4 regions of the Streptomyces sp. NPDC047072 genome follow, and region 1 is predicted to be linked to each of the others. Evidence: riboswitches for the same ligand, from Rfam matches in the RefSeq annotation. Region 1 holds a riboswitch; each other region holds the start of a gene.

What was found. A riboswitch is a leader RNA that binds a small molecule or an ion and turns the genes downstream of it on or off. The one in region 1 is predicted to bind cyclic di-AMP.
Region 2: it holds a riboswitch for cyclic di-AMP, as region 1 does, so the genes downstream of both, ABZ896_RS45335 (M23 family metallopeptidase) here and ABZ896_RS50855 (M23 family metallopeptidase) in region 1, are expected to answer to the same signal.
Region 3: it holds a riboswitch for cyclic di-AMP, as region 1 does, so the genes downstream of both, ABZ896_RS47995 (NlpC/P60 family protein) here and ABZ896_RS50855 (M23 family metallopeptidase) in region 1, are expected to answer to the same signal.
Region 4: it holds a riboswitch for cyclic di-AMP, as region 1 does, so the genes downstream of both, ABZ896_RS11190 (transglycosylase SLT domain-containing protein) here and ABZ896_RS50855 (M23 family metallopeptidase) in region 1, are expected to answer to the same signal.

The regions. Positions count from the first base shown of each region.
Region 1 is NZ_JBEYVC010000285.1:1,794-6,761, reverse strand. Features, by position in the region: gene ABZ896_RS50870 (hypothetical protein) at 1-71, shown strand, start outside; gene ABZ896_RS50865 (alginate lyase family protein) at 218-1,426, shown strand; tRNA gene ABZ896_RS50860 (tRNA-Met) at 1,479-1,552, shown strand; cyclic di-AMP (ydaO/yuaA leader) riboswitch at 1,843-1,999, shown strand; gene ABZ896_RS50855 (M23 family metallopeptidase) at 2,011-3,036, shown strand; gene ABZ896_RS50850 (aldo/keto reductase) at 3,119-4,078, shown strand; gene ABZ896_RS50845 (PrsW family intramembrane metalloprotease) at 4,240-4,968, opposite strand, start outside.
Region 2 is NZ_JBEYVC010000197.1:6,463-11,430, reverse strand. Features, by position in the region: gene ABZ896_RS45345 (HPr family phosphocarrier protein) at 1-226, shown strand, start outside; gene ABZ896_RS45340 (GntR family transcriptional regulator) at 366-1,061, opposite strand; gene ABZ896_RS45335 (M23 family metallopeptidase) at 1,251-2,003, opposite strand; cyclic di-AMP (ydaO/yuaA leader) riboswitch at 2,016-2,166, opposite strand; gene ABZ896_RS45330 (pitrilysin family protein) at 2,357-3,745, opposite strand; gene ABZ896_RS45325 (pitrilysin family protein) at 3,742-4,968, opposite strand, start outside.
Region 3 is NZ_JBEYVC010000228.1:4,720-9,687, forward strand. Features, by position in the region: gene pcrA (DNA helicase PcrA) at 1-1,505, opposite strand, end outside; cyclic di-AMP (ydaO/yuaA leader) riboswitch at 1,736-1,905, shown strand; gene ABZ896_RS47995 (NlpC/P60 family protein) at 1,913-3,034, shown strand; gene ABZ896_RS48000 (tellurite resistance/C4-dicarboxylate transporter family protein) at 3,121-4,083, shown strand; gene ABZ896_RS48005 (hypothetical protein) at 4,061-4,414, opposite strand; gene ABZ896_RS48010 (C40 family peptidase) at 4,873-4,968, shown strand, end outside.
Region 4 is NZ_JBEYVC010000018.1:93,552-98,519, forward strand. Features, by position in the region: gene ABZ896_RS11175 (carbohydrate ABC transporter permease) at 1-478, shown strand, start outside; gene ABZ896_RS11180 (LacI family DNA-binding transcriptional regulator) at 501-1,529, shown strand; gene ABZ896_RS11185 (HAD family hydrolase) at 1,615-2,427, shown strand; gene ABZ896_RS11190 (transglycosylase SLT domain-containing protein) at 2,424-2,906, opposite strand; cyclic di-AMP (ydaO/yuaA leader) riboswitch at 2,912-3,084, opposite strand; gene ABZ896_RS11195 (CocE/NonD family hydrolase) at 3,354-4,968, opposite strand, start outside.

The sequences.
Region 1 (4,968 bases):
ATGTCACGGCGTCCACGGAGGAGGAGATCGCCGCCGCGCAGGAAGAGGTGGCCAGGGACATGGGCTGGTAGGCCCGCCGTGCACCGAGCCGCCCCGCCGGGTGTCATCCGGCGGGGCGGCTCTTCTTCGCCGCCGCACCTCCCCGCCCCACTCCCGCGCAGGACCGATCGGCCCAACAATTCCTGCGCCTCCGCCCCCACAAGGCGACCCTGCGCATATGAGACGTGCTGTCACCCTTGTCCTCGTGCCCCTGCTCGCCCTCGGTGTCGCCTCCTGCGGTACCACCGGCCCCGGTACCCGCACGATGGCCCGTGCGCTGCCCGCGGACGCCGGGTTCACGCATCCCGGTGTGCTGGTCAGCCGGGGGCAGCTGGATGTCGTACGGGAGAAGGTGACGGCGGGGAAGCAGCCGTGGCTGAAGGCGTACCTGGACATGCGGGACAGCAAGTACGGGTCGTACAAGTACCGGCCGGAGCCGATCGCGAACGTCGACTGTCCCTGGGGGAACAAGCCCAAGCACGGGTGTGTCGAGGAGCGTGAGGACGCCATCGCGGCCTATACGCAGGCTCTGCTCTTCTCCGTCACGGGCAAGCGGCAGCACGCCGTGAAGGCCAGGGAGATCATGGACGCCTGGTCGGCGACGGTGAAGCGGCACACGGAGGAGGACGCCGGGCTGCAGACCGGGTGGGCCGGGGCGACCTGGGCGCGGGCCGGCGAGATCATCCGGTACAGCGAGGGGGCGGGCTGGCCCGCCGACCGCGTCCGGCGCTTCGAGACCATGCTGCGCACCGCCTATCTGCCGACCGTCACCCAGAAGGTGCCCGACTACAACGGCAACTGGGACCTCGTGATGACGGACGCGGCCATGGGCATCGCGGTCTTCCTCAACGACCACAAGGCCTTCGACCACGCCGTCCAGCGCTTCCGGGAGCGCGTGCCCGCGTACTTCTACCTGGAGAAGGACGGCAAGGTGCCGCTCACGCCGCCCGGCTCCACCATGACCACCCCGCAGAAGCTGACGACGTACTGGTTCGGGCAGACGACCTACAAGGACGGCCTCTCCCAGGAGACCTGCCGCAACTTCAAGCACGTCGGCTACTCCCTCGCCGCCACCGCGCACGCCGCCGAGACCGCCTGGCACCAGGGCGTCGACCTGTACGGCGAGGTCAAGGACCGCCTGGAGGCCGCGCTCGCCTTCCACGCCCGCTACCAGTCCGGCGAGCCCGCGCCCGCCTGGCTGTGCGGCGGCAAGGTCGACCGGAACATGGGCCCGGACCTGGAGGTCGCGCTCAACCATCTGGAGGACCGGCTCGACATGCCCGTCCCGGCCGCGCACAGGCTCGCCGAGGAGACCCGGCCCGCCGGCACCGACGACCTCTTCGTCTCCTGGGAGACCCTCACCCACGCGGGCAACCCCGGCCTCTGACGGCACGTGGCGCGAGCGGTCCCGCGAATGGCGTATGCTGGTGTCACACCGACGCGGGGTGGAGCAGCTCGGTAGCTCGCTGGGCTCATAACCCAGAGGTCGCAGGTTCAAATCCTGTCCCCGCTACTCAGGTCCGAGGGCCGGAATCCGAAAGGGTTCCGGCCCTCGGTGCGTTTCCCCTTTCTGTGGTCACCAGGCGTGAGCGGGCGAGCGCCCTCCGCATAACAACTGACATACCGTCAATACCTGTGGTCCGGCTGAGGCCGGGTCAACTCGCCCGTTTTTCGCCGGTCATGGGCCGTAAGTCCAGCGGGATTTCGTTAATGATCAAGCGGAACAGCTTGGAATCCGCCCCCCGGGTCTATTAACGTTCGATAACGCAGCGCGGTCGTCCCAGCCGTCACAAGAGACGGCTCCGTGCTCACGCGCCGAATTCCGCAAGGGAACCGGGGAACCACCACTTGGGGTGAATCGCACGTCTTCCGCCGTGGCAGCACGGCAGGTTTACGCGCGTAGGAGACCTTCCTGCTCCGAACCCGTCAGCTAACCCGGTAGGCGAGAAGGAAGGAAAGGAGCACGCCCACGTGGCGTCCAACCCGCCTGCCCCCGAGGCCCCGTACGCAACCGGCAACACCCTTGTGTACGGCGGTTACCGCGCCGACGACGAGGCCCCGCTCGGTGAGTGGAACCCCACCGCGGAGTCCGTCGCCCCCGTCCGGGGCCGGCACCGTGTCGCCAAGCAGCGTGGCGGAGGATTCGCCCGTAGCTCCACCGTGCTCGGCGTCGGAGTCATAGCCGCCGTCAGCGCGGGCGGGATGGCCAGCGCCAACACCGGCAAGCCGCCGGTGTCGATCTCCATGCCCGACCTGCCCGGCGTCGGCTCCCTCATCTCGGACGACGACTCCGCCGCCGACACCGCCACCGCGTTCAGCACGGTCGGTGAGACCACCACCGCCGGTACCGCGCAGGGCACCTCCGACGCCGGTGAGGCGCTGCGCTCGCGCATCCTCGCCCAGGCCGAGGTCCAGCAGGACCAGATCGACACCCGTGCCGCCCAGGCCGTCGCCGACGCCGCCGACAAGGAGGCGCGCGACGCCGCCGCGAAGGCGGAGAAGGACGCGCAGGCCAAGGCCAAGGCCGCCAAGGAGAAGGCGGAGGCGGAGGCGGCGAAGAAGGCCGAGGCCGAGCGCCTGGCCGAGCTCGCCAAGCAGTTCACGCTGCCGACCTCCTCGTACACCATCACCGGCACCTTCGGGCAGGCCGGCTCCCTGTGGTCCTCCGGCTACCACACCGGCCTCGACTTCGCGGCCCCCACGGGCACGCTCATCAAGGCGATCCACAGCGGCACCATCACGGAGGCCGGCTGGGCCGGCTCCTACGGCTACCGCACGATCCTCACCCTCGACGACGGCACCGAGCTGTGGTTCTGCCACCAGTCCTCGATCAGCGTCAGCGTCGGGCAGAAGGTCGCCACGGGGGATGTCATCGGGCGGGTGGGTGCGACGGGCAACGTGACCGGGGCGCATCTGCACCTGGAGGTGCATCCGGGTGGACAGGCCGACGGGATCGACCCGATGGCTTGGCTGCGGAGCAAGGGGCTCAACCCCTGAGGTCTACGAGGGCCATGGGATTTACGGCGATTTTGCGGCCGTAGCGGAAGGCGGGCGTCCGGTGCGCGCGTTGACGTAGGACATGACTTCCTCTCGCTCTCCGCTTCGCAAGCTCGGCTCCTCCGATCTGGAGGTCTTCCCGCTCTCCCTCGGCGGCAACGTGTTCGGCTGGACCGCGGACGAGGCCACCTCGTTCGCGGTCCTCGACGCGTACACGGCCGCCGGCGGCAACTTCGTCGATACGGCCGACTCGTACTCGGCGTGGATCGACGGCAACTCCGGCGGCGAGTCGGAGACGATCATCGGTAGGTGGGTGGCAGCGCGGAGGAACCGCGACGACGTCGTGATCGCCACGAAGGTCAGCCAGCACCCCGACTTCCAGGGCCTGTCGGGCGCGAACATCAAGGCGGCGGCTGAGGCCTCGCTGAAGCGCCTCGGCACCGACCACATCGACCTCTACTACACGCACTTCGACAAGCCGGAGATCCCCGTCGAGGAGATCATCGGCGCGCTCGACGAGCTGGTGCGGGCGGGCAAGGTCCGGCACATCGCCGCGTCCAACATCTCCGCCGAGCGGCTCCAGGAGTCCCTCGACTTCTCCGACCGCGAGGGGCTGGCGCGGTACGTGGCCGTGCAGCCCCACTACAACCTGGTCTCGCGCGACACGTACGAGGGTGACCTCCAGGACGTCGTCGCCCGCGAGGGCCTCTCCGCGGTCCCGTACTTCGCCCTCGCGTCCGGCTTCCTCACGGGCAAGTACCGGCCCGGCACGACGGTCGACAGCGCGCGTGCGGCAAGGGGCGCCGGCAAGCACCTGGACACGGAGCGCGGCCGCAGTGTCCTGACGGCCCTGGACGAGATCGCGGCGGCCCACGACACGGCGGTCGCCACGGTGGCCCTGGCCTGGCTGACGTCCCAACCGACGGTGACAGCCCCCATCGCCTCGGCCCGCACGGCGGACCAACTCCCACCCCTGCTGGACCTCCCGAACCTGACCCTGACGGAGGAGGAGGTGACCCGCCTGACGGAGGCGTCGGCCTGACCCTGCCGTCGGCTTGACCTTGGGGTCGGCCAACTTCTGCGCCGGTCTCCCTCTGCGCCGGTCTCTTGCTTCTGTCGGCCCTTTCCTCCCGCCGCCACGGCGCTCAGCCCCCGCGGCACGGACCGGCGGTGCCGAACCCGCCCCAGAGCCCGCCCGAGCCCCTACGTCCGGTACGGGTTGTAGATCGGGTACGGCACCGCCGGATGGCCCTGCCCGTACACCCCGTACACCGGCCAGGGCGGCGCAGCCACCGGGACCGGCGGCGCGGCCATCCGCCCCGCGTGGTCCAGCGCCACCCGGGCCACCTCCCGCCGCGCCCACAGCTCCAGCAGCAACTCCCGCTCCCGTACGAGGAAGTCGGCCCCCGCCCGCCCCTGCCGCCCCCGCCGCCGCAGAAACGCGAGAGACGTCGCGTACGCCTCGTACTCCGCGACCGCCCGCGCCGCGGCACGCCCCCCGAGCTGCCGCCGCGCGTACTGCCGGGCCAGCCGCCGTGCCCGCATCGACCCGAGGACGTACGGCTCGACCGGCGCCAGCCACCCCGTCGCGGCGTACACGGGCAGCTCCTCCCGCACGGCCCGCAGCTCCCGCTGCCGCGTCCAGATCACCAGCCAGGTCAGCAGCGCGAACGCCGGCACCATGAACATCGCGTACACCGCGAAGAACCCGTACTCCCCGAACGTCGACGAGCCGTTCCACATCGCGTGCATGCCCATGGCGAGCAGCAGCCCGGCGACCGGCACGAGCACCCGCCGCACATGGTGGCGCTCCGCCGACAGCGCGGAGATGCCGAAGCCGATCCCGGTGAGCACGGTGAACAGGGGGTGCGCGAACGGCGACATGACGATCCGCACGAAGAAGGTCGCGGCGGTGACGGAGGCGATGCCCCG
Region 2 (4,968 bases), on a different contig from region 1:
TTCCATCTTCGTCCGGGCCGCCACGGCCGCAGGTATCCCGGTGACGATCGCCAAGGCCGACGGCAACCCCGTCAACGCGGCCTCCATGCTGGCGGTCCTGGGCCTGGGCGCCCAGGGCGGCGAGGAGATCGTCCTCGCCTCCGACGCGGAGGGCGCGGACGTGGCCCTCGACCGGCTCGCGAAGCTCGTCTCCGAGGGACTCGAGGAACTGCCCGAGACCGTCTGAGCAACGCACACGCAAAAAAGCACCGAGGGGCTCGTCCGAATTATCGGGCGGGCCCTTCGCATTTCCCTCGCGCACCACTCTCGCGGGCAGCAGAAATAATCCCCCGCGAATTTCCCCCTCTTTGTATACGGCGCCCGTGTTAATGCCGCAGACCGGTCACGTTTACAGAATGTTGCGAGGTCCTCACACGCTCCGCGCGGTCGCCGCCCCCGGGGAACCGCGGCCGGTGCGCGGCGCCCGAGCGCTCGGTGTGCAGCGCCGTGATCGCCCGCGCGCGCTCGCCGTCCCCGCGTGCCACCGCGTCCACGATCGCGCCGTGCTCCGCCCAGGACTCCACCGGGTTGGCGGGCGCGTCCACGACGTACATCCAGGCGATCTTGTGGCGCAGCTGGGTCAGCAGGGAGGACAGCGCGGGGCTGCCCGAGGCCTGGGCGAGCGTCTCGTGGAACCAGCCGCCCAAGGAGCGCAGATCCTCGCTGTTGCCCCTCCTGGCCCGCTCCTGGCCCAGCCGGACCAGCCCGCGCAGCACCTTCAGATGGGCCTCGGTGCGACGCTGGGCGGCCCGTGCGGCGCCGAGCGGCTCCAGGAGCATGCGCATCTCCAGGAGGTCGGCACCCTCCTGCTCGGTCGGTTCGGCGACGCACGCGCCCGCGTGCCGCCGCGTCACCACGAAGCCCTCGGCCTCCAGGGTGCGCAGGGCCTCCCGGACGGGGACGCGGGAGACGCCGTAGCGGCGGGCGAGCAGTTCCTCGGTGAGCCGGCTCCCGCGCTCGTAGACACCCGCGACGATGTCGTCCCGGATCGCCGTGCATACCGAGTGCGCCGGAATACGCATGTCCGACCTCCGTCTTAATCCCCGTGAAACGTCGCCGATTGACGTGTGTTCCGTGACTCTATTGCAATGAGCCGGAATTTCCGATGCCGGGCCGGAATCCAGGGATATTTTTTGGACAGCGGGGGTCCCAAAACGACGAAAACCCCGGCCGGGGCGGCCGGGGCTCGTGATGGATCTCGCCGTACGTCGTCAGACGTTCACGCCGTGCGAGCGCAGGTAGGAGACGGGGTCGATGTCCGAGCCGTACTCGGGGGTGGTGCGGGCCTCGAAGTGCAGGTGCGGCCCGGTGACGTTGCCGGTCGCGCCGGAGAGGCCGATCTGCTGCCCGGGGGTGACCGACTGGCCGACCGAGACGCCGATGGACGACAGGTGGCCGTACTGGGTGTACGTGCCGTCGGCCATCCTGATCACGATCTGGTTCCCGTACGACCCTCCCCAGCCGGCCTCCACGACGGTGCCGCGGCCGACCGCGTGCACGGAGGTGCCGCTGGCCGCGTGGAAGTCGACGCCGGTGTGGCTGCCGGAGGACCACAGGGAGCCGCCGGTCTTGTAGCCGGTGGAGATGTACGAGCCGGAGATCGGGGCGACGAAGGCGTTGAGGCGCTTGCGCTCGGCCTCGCGGGCGGCGCGCTCCTTGGCCTCGCGCTCCTCCTTGGCGCGCTCGGCGGCCTTCTTCTTCGCGGCCGCCACGGCCGCCTTGTGCTCGGCGGCCTCCTGCTGGGCGGTGGCCTGGGCGTCGATCTGGGCGGCGACGGTGTCGCCGACGCTGATGACCGGAGTGAGGCCGGTCTGCTCGACGGAGTTCTCGGCGGCGAACGCGGGGGCGGCGATGGTGCCGATGACGCCGGTGGTGGCCAGGGCCGCGACTCCCGCCGCGCGGGCGGCGGTGCGCTTCATCCGGCCGGGACGTCGGTGCTTCCCGGTGGCGCAGGTGAACGCCATGTGGTGGCTGGTCCTTTCCTTCCCTCTCGCCTACCGGGTTAGCTGACGGGTTCGGAGCAGGAAGGTCTCCTACGGACGCGGGCGTCCGATTCACCCCAGGGACTGCGGATGGGTCCCCGGCTCCCCTGGCTCGCGCCAGACGGGGACTCGGCGATGACTGTCCGGTGCCGCGGATGCGGCGCGGTGCCTGACGGACAGCCCGGAAGACGCTAAGCGGGGGCTCTTCCCATCCCCAAACGGATCAAGGTCTTTGTTGCACATCCCACAGGGCAGACAGGCAACCTCCTCCTCAATTCGGACATCAAAGGGCCCTGGTGACGCTCCGGTCACCAGGGCCCCGCACGCGCGTGTGCCTACTCCGCGGAGACGACCTTGACCTCGCCGATGCCGAGGGCCTCGACGGGCGCCTTGATCTGCGCCGCGTCGCCGACCAGGACCGTCACCAGCCGGTCCACGGGGAAGGCGCTCACGGCGGCCGCGGTGGCCTCGACGGTGCCGGTCGCGGCGAGCTGCTGGTACAGCGTCGCCTGGTAGTCGTCCGGCAGGTGCTGCTCGACCTGGTCGGCCAGGGTGCTCGCCACGGCCGCCGCGGTCTCGTACTTGAGCGGCGCCACACCGACGAGGTTCTGTACGGCGACGTCCCGCTCGGCGTCGGTGAGACCGCCCTCGGCGAGCGTGCGCAGCACCGTCCACAGGTCTTGGAGCGCCGGGCCGGTGTTCGGGGTGTCCACGGAGCCGCTGATGGCGAGCATCGCCGCGCCCGAGCCGTCCGGGGCGGACCTGAGGACTTGCCCGAAGGCCCGTACGCCGTAGGTGTAGCCCTTCTCCTCGCGCAGGACGCGGTCCAGGCGGGAGGTGAGGGTGCCGCCGAGGCAGTAGGTGCCGAGCACCTGCGCGGGCCACACGCGCGCGTGCCGGTCGGCGCCGATACGGCCGATCAGGAGCTGGGTCTGGACGGCGCCGGGGCGGTCCACGATGACGACCCGGCCGGTGTCGTCGGCGGTCACCGGCGGCACGGGCCGCGGCTCGGCCGTGGAGCCGGTCCAGGAGCCGAGGGTGTCCGAGAGCAGCGCGTCGAGGTCGATGCCGGTGAGGTCGCCGACGACCACGGCGGTCGCGGTGGCGGGCCGGACGTGCTTCTCGTAGAAGGCGCGTACGGCGGCGGAGTCGATGTTCTCGACCGTCTCCTCGGTGCCCTGGCGCGGGCGCGAGACGCGAGAGTCGGCCGGGAACAGCTCCTTGGAGAGCTCCTTGGCGGCCCGGCGGGAGGGGCTGGCCAGCTCGTGCGGGATCTCGTCAAGGCGGTTGCGGACGAGGCGCTCGACCTCGCTGTCGGCGAACGCGGGCGCCCTGAGGGCGTCGGCGAGCAGACCGAGCGCCTTGGCGAGGCGGGAGGCCGGGACTTCGAGGCTGATCCGCACGCCGGGGTGGTCGGCGTGCGCGTCGAGGGTGGCGCCGCAGCGCTCCAGCTCGGCGGCGAACTCCTCGGCGGAGTGCTTGTCGGTGCCCTCGGAGAAGGCGCGCGCCATGATCGTGGCGACGCCGTCCAGGCCGGCCGGTTCGGCGTCCAGGGGCGCGTCCAGGAGGACCTCGACGGCGACGACCTGCTGGCCGGGGCGGTGGCAGCGCAGGACGGTCAGGCCGTTGCCGAGCGCTCCGCGCGTGGGGGCCGGAAAGGCCCAGGGCCGGGCCTCGCCGGCCTGGGGCTGGGGGTGGAAGTCCATCGCGGCGAGCTCGGTCACTGGGCCGCCTCCTCGTTCTCGTCCTGGTCGGCAGTGGCTTCGGGGGCGGTCGGTTCGTAGACCAGCACCGCGCGGTTGTCGGGACGCAGCTTGGCCTTGGCGACCGCCTGGACCTCCTCGGCGGTCACCTCCAGGACGCGCTGTACGGCGGTCAGGGCGAGCTGGGGATCGCCGAACAGGACGGCGAAGCGGCACAGTTCGTCGGCGCGGCCCGCGACGGTGCCGAGCCGGTCCAGCCACTCGCGCTCCAACTGGGCCTGGGCGCGCTCCATTTCCTCGGCCGTGGGGCCCTCCTCAGCGAACCGGGCGAGCTCCTCGTCGATGGCCGCCTCGATGACCGGCACCTCGACGTCCCCGGAGGTCTTGACGTCGAGCCAGCCCAGGGAGGGCGCTCCGGCGAGGCGCAGCAGGCCGAAGCCCGCCGCGACGGCCGTACGGTCGCGCCGTACGAGACGGTTGTAGAGGCGGGAGGACTCGCCGCCGCCGAGGACGGTGAGGGCCAGGTCGGCCGCGTCGGCCTCGCGGGTGCCGTCGTGGGGCAGCCGGTAGGCGGCCATCAACGCGCGCGCGGGGACCTCCTCCTCGACGACCTCGCGCAGCTGCTCGCCGATGACGTCGGGCAGGGTGCCGTCACGCGGGGGCTGCTTGCCGTCGTGGGAGGGGATGGAGCCGAAGTACTTCTCGATCCAGGCGAGCGTCTGCTCCGGGTCGATGTCGCCGACGACCGACAGGACGGCGTTGTTGGGCGCGTAGTACGTGCGGAAGAACGCGCGGGCGTCCTCCAGGGTGGCCGCGTCCAGGTCGGCCATGGAGCCGATGGGGGTGTGGTGGTAGGGGTGGCCCTCGGGGTAGGCGAGCGCGGTGAGCTTCTCGAAGGCGGTGCCGTAGGGGACGTTGTCGTAGCGCTGCCGGCGCTCGTTCTTGACGACGTCGCGCTGGTTCTCCATCGACTCGTCGTCGAGGGCGGCCAGCAGGGAGCCCATGCGGTCCGCCTCCAGCCAGAGGGCGAGCTCCAGCTGATGGGTCGGCATGGTCTCGAAGTAGTTGGTGCGTTCGAAGCTGGTGGTGCCGTTGAGCGAGCCGCCGGCGCCCTGGACCAGTTCGAAGTGGCCGTTGCCCTTGACCTGGGCGGAGCCCTGGAACATCAGGTGCTCGAAAAGGTGAGCAAGGCCGGTCCGGCCCTTGACCTCGTGGCGCGAGCCGACGTCGTACCAGAGGCACAC
Region 3 (4,968 bases), on a different contig from region 1:
GCGCGCTCGCCGATACCGCGCTTGGGGACGTTCAGGATCCGCCGCAGGGGCACGGAGTCCTCGGGGTTGGCGAGGACGCGCAGGTAGGCCAGGACGTCCCGGACCTCCTTGCGCTCGTAGAAGCGCACGCCGCCGACGACCTTGTAGGGCAGGCCGACGCGGATGAAGATCTCCTCGAAGACACGGGACTGGGCGTTGGTCCGGTAGAAGACGGCCACATCGCCGGCCTTCGCGTCGCCCGCGTCGGTCAGACGGTCTATCTCCTCGGCGACGAACTGCGCCTCGTCGTGCTCGGTGTCGGCGACGTAGCCGGTGATGCGCGCGCCCGCGCCCGCGTTGGTCCACAGGTTCTTGGGGCGGCGGGACTCGTTGCGCTCGATGACGGCGTTGGCGGCGGTGAGGATCGTCTGGGTGGAGCGGTAGTTCTGCTCCAGGAGGATCGTCGTGGCCTCCGGGTAGTCCTCCTCGAACTGGAGGATGTTGCGGATGGTCGCGCCGCGGAAGGCGTAGATCGACTGGTCGGCGTCACCGACGACGCAGAGTTCGGCGGGCGGCAGGTCGTGCTCGGCGGGCGGCACGTCCTCGTCGTGCGCACCGGTGCCGACGAGTTCGCGCACCAGCGCGTACTGCGCGTGGTTGGTGTCCTGGTACTCGTCGACCAGCACATGGCGGAAGCGGCGGCGGTAGTGCTCGGCGACGTCGGGGAACGCCCTCAGCAGATTGACCGTCGTCATGATCAGGTCGTCGAAGTCGAGGGCGTTGGCCTCGCGCAGCCGCGACTGGTACATGGCGTACGCCTGGGCGAGGGTCTTCTCGAAGCCGTCGGTGGCCTGGGCGGCGAAGTCCTCCTCGTCGATCAGCTCGTTCTTCAAATTGCTGATCTTGGCGCTGAAGGACTTGGGCGGGAACCGCTTGGGGTCGAGGTCCAGGTCACGGCAGACGAGCGCCATGAGCCGCTTGGAGTCGGCGGCGTCGTAGATCGAGAAGGACGAGGTGAAGCCGAGCTTCTTGGACTCGCGCCGCAGGATCCGCACGCACGCGCTGTGGAAGGTCATCACCCACATGGCGTTGGCGCGCGGCCCGACGAGCTGCTCGACGCGCTCCTTCATCTCCCCGGCGGCCTTGTTGGTGAAGGTGATCGCGAGGATCTGTCCCGGGTGGACATGGCGCTCACCCAGCAGGTGGGCGATGCGGTGGGTGAGCACCCGGGTCTTTCCGGAGCCGGCGCCGGCCACGATGAGCAGGGGGGTGCCGGAGTGCACGACGGCCGCGCGCTGGTTCTCGTTCAGCCCGTCGAGCAGCGCGGCCGGGTCCACCACGGGGCGCGGGGCGCCGTCGCGGTAGTACGCGTCCCGGTCCGGGGGCAGGTCGAACTTCCCGCCGAACAGGTCGTCCGGAACCTGCTCCGGAGCGTGCTCGTCCTCGGGCGGCGGCGGGGGTTCCTCCGCGTGCCCGCGAGGGGCCTGGAGGTCCGCCAGGAAGCTGTCGTCAAAGAGGCTGCTCATCGCTCTCCGAGTCTAGGGCTCCGCACTGACAGCCCGCCGCCGACCCGGAGACATCACGCCTCTCACCCCGTGCGACCACCTGACTCCACCCCGTGAAACCGAGGCGGTTCCATGAAACAGGTCACGAAAATGTATCGGGCATTTCGAACATCAACCTTCACAGGGGCCACACGAGTTGGCTACCGTGCCGGACAGGCCGTACGACCCCCACCGGCGAACCCCGCCGGGCCGCACGGCCTCCGCCGAATCCGGAGTGCCGCCGTGCGCCCGGAGCCGGGGACCCACCGAACCTGGGGCGAATCGGCCCGACTCCCGCCCGGGGAGCGGCCGTAGGGCAACCCTTCCGAACCTCCCGCCCGAGCCCGACAGCTAACTCGGCAGGCGGACCATGGAAGGAGTCGCCACCCTTGGCGTCGCACCGCAAGTCGCGCCCCGCGGGCCCGCGCGTGGCCGGCATACGGACCCCCGCCCTCGCCACGGCCGCCCTCACCTCCGTGGCCCTGCTCTCCCAGACGGCCAACGCCGCGCCCTCGGACGACAAGCCGAGCCTCGAAGAGGTCGAGAAGAAGGTCGACGACCTCTACCGCCAGGCCGAGTCGGCGACCGACAACTACAACGCGGCCAAGGAGAAGACGACCACCCAGCGCAAGCAGGTCGACTCCCTCCTGGACGCGGTCGCCAAGCGCACCCAGAAGCTCAACGAGGCACGGGAGAGGCTCGGCGCCTTCGCCGCGGCCCAGTACCGCACCGGGGCCTCCGCCCCCGACACGGCGACCTTCCTGCTCGCCGACACCCCGCAGGACTACTTCGACCAGTCGCAGCTGATGAGCCGTATGACGACGCGCCAGAAGAGCGCCGTCGACGACTACGTCACCGAGCAGTCCGAGACGATGAAGAAGCGTCAGGAGGCCACCGAGAGCCTCCAGACGCTCACCGACTCGCAGGACGACCTCAAGACCGCCAAGGCCACCGTCCAGAAGAAGCTCTCCGACGCCCGCGCGCTGCTCACGGAGCTGACGGCCGAGGAGAAGGCGCGCCTCGCGGCGATCGAGAAGAAGAAGCAGGAAGAGGCGGCACGCAAGGCCGCGGAGCTGGCGGAGCAGGAAGCGGCGCAGGCTCAGCAGGAGAGCGCGTCGCCGTCCTCCTCCACGGCGACGGACTCCTCGTACGCCACGAAGGCCGCGAAGGCGATCGCCTTCGCCCGCGCGCAGATCGGCAAGCCGTACGTCTGGGGCGCGACGGGCCCCGACTCCTACGACTGCTCGGGCCTGACCCAGGCCGCCTGGAACGCCGCCGGCATCTCCCTCCCCCGCGTCACCTACGACCAGGTGAACGCCGGCACGACGGTCTCCCTGGCCGACGCCCAACCCGGTGACCTGGTCTTCTTCTACGACGACATCAGCCACGTGGGCCTCTACATAGGCAACGGCATGATGATCCACGCCCCGAAGCCGGGCGCGTACGTCCGCGAGGAGTCGATCTACTACGACGGGGAGTCCGCGATCCACAGCGTGGTGCGGCCCGCGTAGGGAGTCGTAGGGCAGGCGCGCGTAATTCCACGCACCCGCGCGCGTGCCCCACCCTCACCACCCCCGGTGCTTCTTAGCATCGCCGCATGGCCCTACGCATCTGGTGGACCCAACGCCCGCCCGCCGCCGGAGCCGCCGTGATGGCGACCGGCATCGTGTCCGTCGGGCTGCATCTCACCGGGCACGAGACGCTCTCCCGGATCGCCCTGGTCCTCGCCTGCGCGGCCTGGCTGGGCCTCGCCGCGGACTTCGCCGTACGGCTGCTGCGGGAGCGGGCCCGCTGGATCGCGGAGGCCGAGACTCCGGGCGCCCTCACGGCCGTCGCGGCGACCACCGTGCTCGGCACCCGGTTCGCCGCCCTCGGCTGGACGACCCTCGCCGAGGCCCTCCTCGCCCTCGCAGCGCTCCTGTGGCCCATCCTGATCGTGCCGGTCGTCACCCACTGGAAGCGCCCTATGCCGGGCGGCGTCTTCCTCGGCTGCGTGGCCACCCAGGGCCTCGCCGTGCTCGGCGCCACCCTCGCCGCCGCCGTATCCACGGCCTGGCTCGCCCATACCGCCCTCGTGCTGTTCTGGCTGGGCCTCGTCCTCTACGGCGCCGCCCTCGCCCGCTTCGACCTGCGCCAGGTCGCCGAGGGCGCGGGCGACCACTGGGTCGCGGGCGGCGCGCTCGCCATCTCCGCCCTCGCCGGCGCGAAACTGCTCGCCGCCGACACCGCCCGCCTCTACCTCTGGAACGACGACGCCCACGGCGCCCTGCGTGCGGTCACCGTCACCCTGCTCGTGCTGGACCTCGCCTGGTACGCCGTACTCCTGGCCGCCGAATGCGCCCGCCCCCGCCTCCGCTACGACGTACGCCGCTGGGCCACGGTCTTCCCGATGGGCATGGCCGCCGCGGCGACCCTGTCCGTCGCCGCCGCCGTGGACGCGGACGGCCTCGACGCCCCGGGCCGGGTGCTGCTGTGGATCTCGGTCGCCGCCTGGCTCGCCGTCGCGGCGGGCGCGGTCGCCGAGGCGCGCGGGGCGCTCAGGTCCACAGCACCGCGATGAAGATGTTGACGACGGTCAGCCCACCGACCAGCCCGAACAGCGGCTTCTCCACGGTCTCGTCGTCCCGCTTCACATAGACGAGCCCGAGGATCACGATCAGCAGCGCCAGCTTGATGCCGATCTTGATGTTGTTGACGTGCTGGTCGTCGGCCTGGTTGAGCCCGACCAGGATCACCCCGGTGACCAGCATCGTCGCGGCACCGTGCAGCATCGCGGGCACGAACCGGGCGGTGCCCTGGCCCATCGCCTTCATCTGCGTGAGGAACCCGCCGAGCAGCGAGGCGATGCCGATGATGTGCAGGCCGACGAAGAGATGGATGAGTACGTCCATGAGGCCGGAGCTTATGCAGGGGCATCCGGGCGTCCCGACACCGCCCCACCGCACATGACCCGATCTTGCATATATGCGGTCCATAGCACCCCACATCGCCCCGGGGCGACGAAACCGGGACTTCGGTCACCGCGCCACGCGAAGTCGTCGGCGGCGGCACATGATCACGGTCACCTTCGGTCACCCGGCGGTCCCCTCGCGGCAGTTCCGCACAACGCGTTACCCCCCGGACACACCCAGGTTTAGCGTCCTCCACCAGGTGACCGGCTCCCCACCGCCGCCCGGGCCAGGGGCGGCAGCCGGGCATCACCGCCGAGAAGGTCCGGCGGCGGCTCGCTCCCCCTGTGCGGGTCGCCGCCGGACGCGTCAACCGCCCCGGACGGTCGTACGGCCGCTCCCCCTGGCGCCCGTGCACACGGTCGAGCCGGGGCGGTCGTACGAAAGGACGTGCAGTCCAGGTGGCAGCACACCGCAAGCCCCGTCAGCGCTCGGCCGGCGGCCATACGGTCCGTACGGCGGCCACGATCGCCCTCGCCGGGGCGGCCACGGCGACC
Region 4 (4,968 bases), on a different contig from region 1:
GCTCGCCGTACCGCAGTACCTGCTGCTGGCGAAGCTGGGGCTCGCCGACTCGTACTGGTCGATGCTGCTGCCGTCGATCCTGTCGCCGTACGGCGTCTATCTGGTCCGGATCTACGCGGCCGCGTCGGTGCCCGCCGAGCTCATGGAGGCGGCCCGTATGGACGGCGCGAGCGAGTGGAGGATCTTCTCGCGGATCGCCGTACCGATGATGATGCCGGGCCTGATCACGGTGTTCCTCTTCCAGTTCGTCGGGATCTGGAACAACTTCCTTCTGCCCTACGTAATGCTCGCGGACGACGAGAAGTTCCCGATCACCCTCGGCCTGTACACGCTGCTCGCCCAGGGCGCCTCGCAGCCGGCCCTCTACACCCTGGTCATCACCGGCTGCCTGCTCGCGATCCTCCCGCTGATCGCCCTCTTCCTGGTGATCCAGCGCTTCTGGTCCCTGGACCTGCTGAGCGGCTCCATCAAGTCCTAGTCACTTCTGCGTTACGAGGAACATGACCACCAGTGCGAACGGGCGTCGCCGGCCTCCCACCATCCATGACGTGGCCCGGGAGGCGGGCGTGTCGCGCGGTACCGTCTCCCGGTTCCTGAACGGCGGCCACTACGTCTCGCCGGCCGCCCGGCGGTCGGTGGAGGCCGCCATCAGGAAGACGGGATACGTCGTCAACCGGCACGCCCGCAGCCTGAGCACCGGCCGGTCCGACTCGGTGGCCTTCCTGCTCACCGAACCGCAGGAGAAGTTCTTCGAGGACCCCAACTTCAACATCCTGCTGCGCGGTTGCACGGAGCACCTCGCCCAGCACGACATCCCGCTGCTGCTCATGCTGGCCGCCAGCGACGACGACCGGCGCCGGCTGACCCGGTACATCACCTCGGGCCACGTCGACGGGGTGCTGCTGCTCTCCAACCACAGCGGTGACCCGGTCGCCGCCGAACTGCACGACGCCGGGATCCCGTTGGTGGTCTGCGGCAAGCCGATAGGGCTCGGCTCCAAGGTGAGCTACGTGGCCGCCGCCGACCGCGACGGCGCGCAGGAGATGGTCCGCCATCTGCTCGCGGGCGGCCGCCGCCGCATCGGCATGGTCACCGGGCCGCTCGACATGCCGGGCGGCCCCGACCGGCTGGCCGGCTACCGGGACGTGCTCGCCGAGGCGGGCCTGCCCTACGACCCGGCGCTCGTGGTGGAGGGCGACTTCCGCCGCAGCGGCGGCGAACAGGCGGCCCGTACGCTGCTCGCGCAGGCACCCGACATGGACGCGGTCTTCGTCGCCTCCGACCTGATGGCCCTCGGGGTCGTCAACGTCCTGCAGCAGTGCGGGCGTTCGGTCCCGGATGACATCGCTGTCGGCGGCTTCGACGACTCGCACGCGGCCACCTCCATCGCGCCCGCCCTCACCACCATGCGCCAGCCCTTCGAACGCATCAGCGCCGAGATGGTCCGCATGCTGCTCGCGCAGATCGCGGGCGAGGACACGGCCGGGGTGATCCTGCCGACGGAACTGGTCGTACGGGGCTCCGCGTAACCGGAACACACGTCAACGTATGTGAAAGCAGCAGCCGTCCGGTTCGCGTCGAGTCGCACGGGCCTGCCGACCGTATTCTCTGATCATGGCCGCCTCCACCGCATATTCACTCATCGCCACCGACCTGGACGGAACGCTGCTGCGGGCCGACGACACGCTCTCCGACCGGTCCCGGGCCGTGCTCGAACGGGTGGCGGAGGCGGGTGCGAAGCATCTCGTCGTGACCGGACGCCCCGCGCCCAGAGTGCGGCCGCTCCTCGACGACCTCGGCAGCACGGGGCTCGCGGTGTGCGGACAGGGCGCGCAGGTGTACGACGCCGGCGCGGACCGTCTGCTGTGGTCGGTGACCCTGGACCGGGAGCTGGCCGAGACCGCGCTCGGCAAGATCGAGGCGGAGGTCGGGCAGGTGTACGCGGCTGTCGACCAGGACGGCGTCGACGGGCTCACGCTCATCGAGCCGGGCTATCTGATGCCCCATCCGACGCTGCCCGCGGTGCGGGTCGGGCGCCGCGACGACCTGTGGTGCGAGCCGATCAGCAAGGTGCTGCTCCGTCACCCCTACCTGTCTGACGACGAGTTGGCGGTGACGGCGCGCTCGGTGGTGGGCTCGCTGGCCACGGTCACCATGTCCGGCCCCGGCACCGTCGAACTCCAGCCATGCGGCATCACCAAGGCGACCGGTCTCGCGCTGGCCGCCGACCATCTGGGCCTGGGCCCGGAGACGACCATCGCGTTCGGGGACATGCCCAACGACATCCCCATGTTCGACTGGGCGGCCCACGGTGTCGCGATGGCCAACGCCCATCCCGAACTCAAGGCCGTGGCCGACGAGGTGACCCTGTCGAACGAGGACGACGGCATCGCCGTCGTCCTCGAAAGACTGTTCAGGCTCGCCTAGTAGGCGCCCCACACGTTGTCGATGGAGCCGTACCGCTGGGCCGCGTAGTTGCAGGCGGCGGTGATGTTCGCGACCGGGTCGTACGGGTCCCAGGACGTGTTCGTGACGTGGTACGCGTTGAACGTCGGGTCGATCACCTGGAGCAGGCCCTTGGACGGGGTGCCCGCGGCGGCGTTGGAGTCCCAGTTGTTGATCGCGTACGGGTTGCCCGAGGACTCCCGGATGATGTTGCGGTAGATGCCGTTGTACGACCCCGGGATGCCGTTCTCGGCCATGACCGCGAGGGACGCGCGGATCCAGCCGTCGAGGGTGTTGGCGTACCCGAGCGAGGTGGCGGTCTGGACCGGCACGGTCGCGGCGGAGGCACTGGTCGCGCCGATGACCGGGAGGGCGAGTACGGCGGCCCCGGTGCCGAGGACGGCGAGCTTGCGGGCGAGACGGCCCTGGCGGCGGTGACGGTGCTGAGCGGCAGCAGGCATGGCGAAGTTCCTCTCCGTCGCCTGCGAGGTGAGCTGTCGGGTTCGGGCGGGAGCTGCCCGGCCACGCCCACGAAAGGCGTGACTTCACCCCGAGCCGTACCGGTTTGTCCGAAGACGCCCGGCCCGGCGACTTACCTGGGTCCCCCGCTCCTGCCGTGGTTCTCGGTGGGTGTACGGGCGGCGGCAGGATTCGGCGTCCGCCCGACAGGCCGGGAACGTATGCGAGAGCACATGTCCGGAACAAGTGCCGGATTCACACACTGCGCCTATTGACCTGCGTGTGAGGCTTATGGGCCGCTTGATCCTTTGCGGCCGCCAAGCCTCAACGCGGGCTCGGGCAAAGGGGGGTGAGGCGGCGTCGGATCCGTCGCGGACCGCCTGTTGGAGTGAGCCAAGTCACGCCCGATCGCAAGTGGGGTGAAACGGTCATCTGGCGTCAACTCATCGTTAACCGGCCGTCCGTGGGATCCGCTTCTCCCAGGTCTGGTGGAAGACCACCTCGCCGCCCTCGGTGCAGATCACCTCGTTCGAGGTGAGGAAGTCCGTCCCGTCGCAGCCGATCTCCGAGCGGGTGCGGACGGTCGTGTCCCAGCCGAGTTCCGGGCGGTGCAGCCGGATCGACCAGTCCGAGCGGGTGCGCGCGGTCAGCGGGTCCGCCTCCTGGATCGTGTACGTCTCCAGCGCGTCCTCGGTGAACTCCAGACCGTCGGGGTACACGCGCGTGCCGCCGTACCGGGGGTCGACCTCAAGACGCCACTCGCCCTTGGCGACGTCCCGGACGACCAGGCGCTCGGGGCGGGGCTCGTCGAAGGTGGCCGGGTAACTGACGCCGAGGGGTTCGGACTGCTCCGGCTCCTCGAAGGAGATCTCTTCGAAGGGGGTCTCCTTGGAGGCGTCCTTGCCGGCGCCCTCCGAGGACGCTTCACGCGCGCGTACCGGCAGTTCGAGGAAGCTTCCCGCCGGGTCCAGCGTGAAGCCCGCCTCCGAGCCCGGCTGCGGCCAGATCCACGGCCAGTACGCGGAGGACACGGCGAGCCGGATGCGGTGGCCGGGCGGGAAGGCGTGCCCGATGCCGTTCAGCTCGAAGGAGACCTCCTCGGTGGCCCCCGGCTCCCAGGGCACCGCCCGGTCGCGTCCGTGGCGCGCCGAGAGGTTCAGCACGCCCCGGGTGACCAGGGTCGAGGAGCCGTCCGGGGCCACGTCGCACAGCCGGGCGACGACCTGTGCGCGCGGTACCTCGCAACGCACCCTGAGCCGTACCCGCGGCCGCCCCAGCACCCGGGTCTCCTCGCCGACCGCGAACTCGAAGCAGACCGAGCGGGCGTCCTCCTCGCGCTGGTCCGGCGGCAGGTCGGCGTCGTTGCCGAAGGGGAAGAAGCGGCCGGCGTCCACGCCCGTGTGCTGCGGGGAGCGGACCGGGACAGGGGCGCCCTGAAGGCCGTACGTGATGATCCGGACGTTCGGCGAGGGCCAGGACGGCTCGCCGACCCAGCGGCCCGGGAGGGTGTCGTAGACGGTGGCAGGGGGGTGCGAGTCGCTGACGTAGGCCCTCAGGAGGGGCTCTCGCATGACGCTGGTGTCGATGCCCTTGAGGTGCTGGTCCCACCAGCGCAGGGTCTCCTGGAGGAAGCCGATCGCCGGGCCGGGCGGCAGGCCGCGGTCGGGGTACTGGTGCGACCAGGGGCCGATCAGGCCCCGTACGCGCTCCTTGGGCAGGTGCTCGACCAGACGCAGGACCGTGTCGCGGTACGGGTCGTGCCAGCCGCCGACCGCGAGGACGGCCGCGTCGATCGCGCCGTAGTCCTCGCAGACGCTGCCGTGGCGCCAATAGGTGTCGCGCTTCTGGTGGTCCAGCCAGGTGTGCACGAACGGCTCGACCGCCTCCAGGCGCTTCAGCCACAGGTCCCGCCAGGACTCGCCCGCGTACAGCGGGTCCGGCGGGCGGCAGACGAAGGCGAGCATGGTCGCCGCCCAGGCGTGCATGTCGACGGCGAGGACGGAACCTCCCATGTAGTGCACGTCGTTGTCATAGCGATCGTCCGTGGAGCAGACGGTGACGACC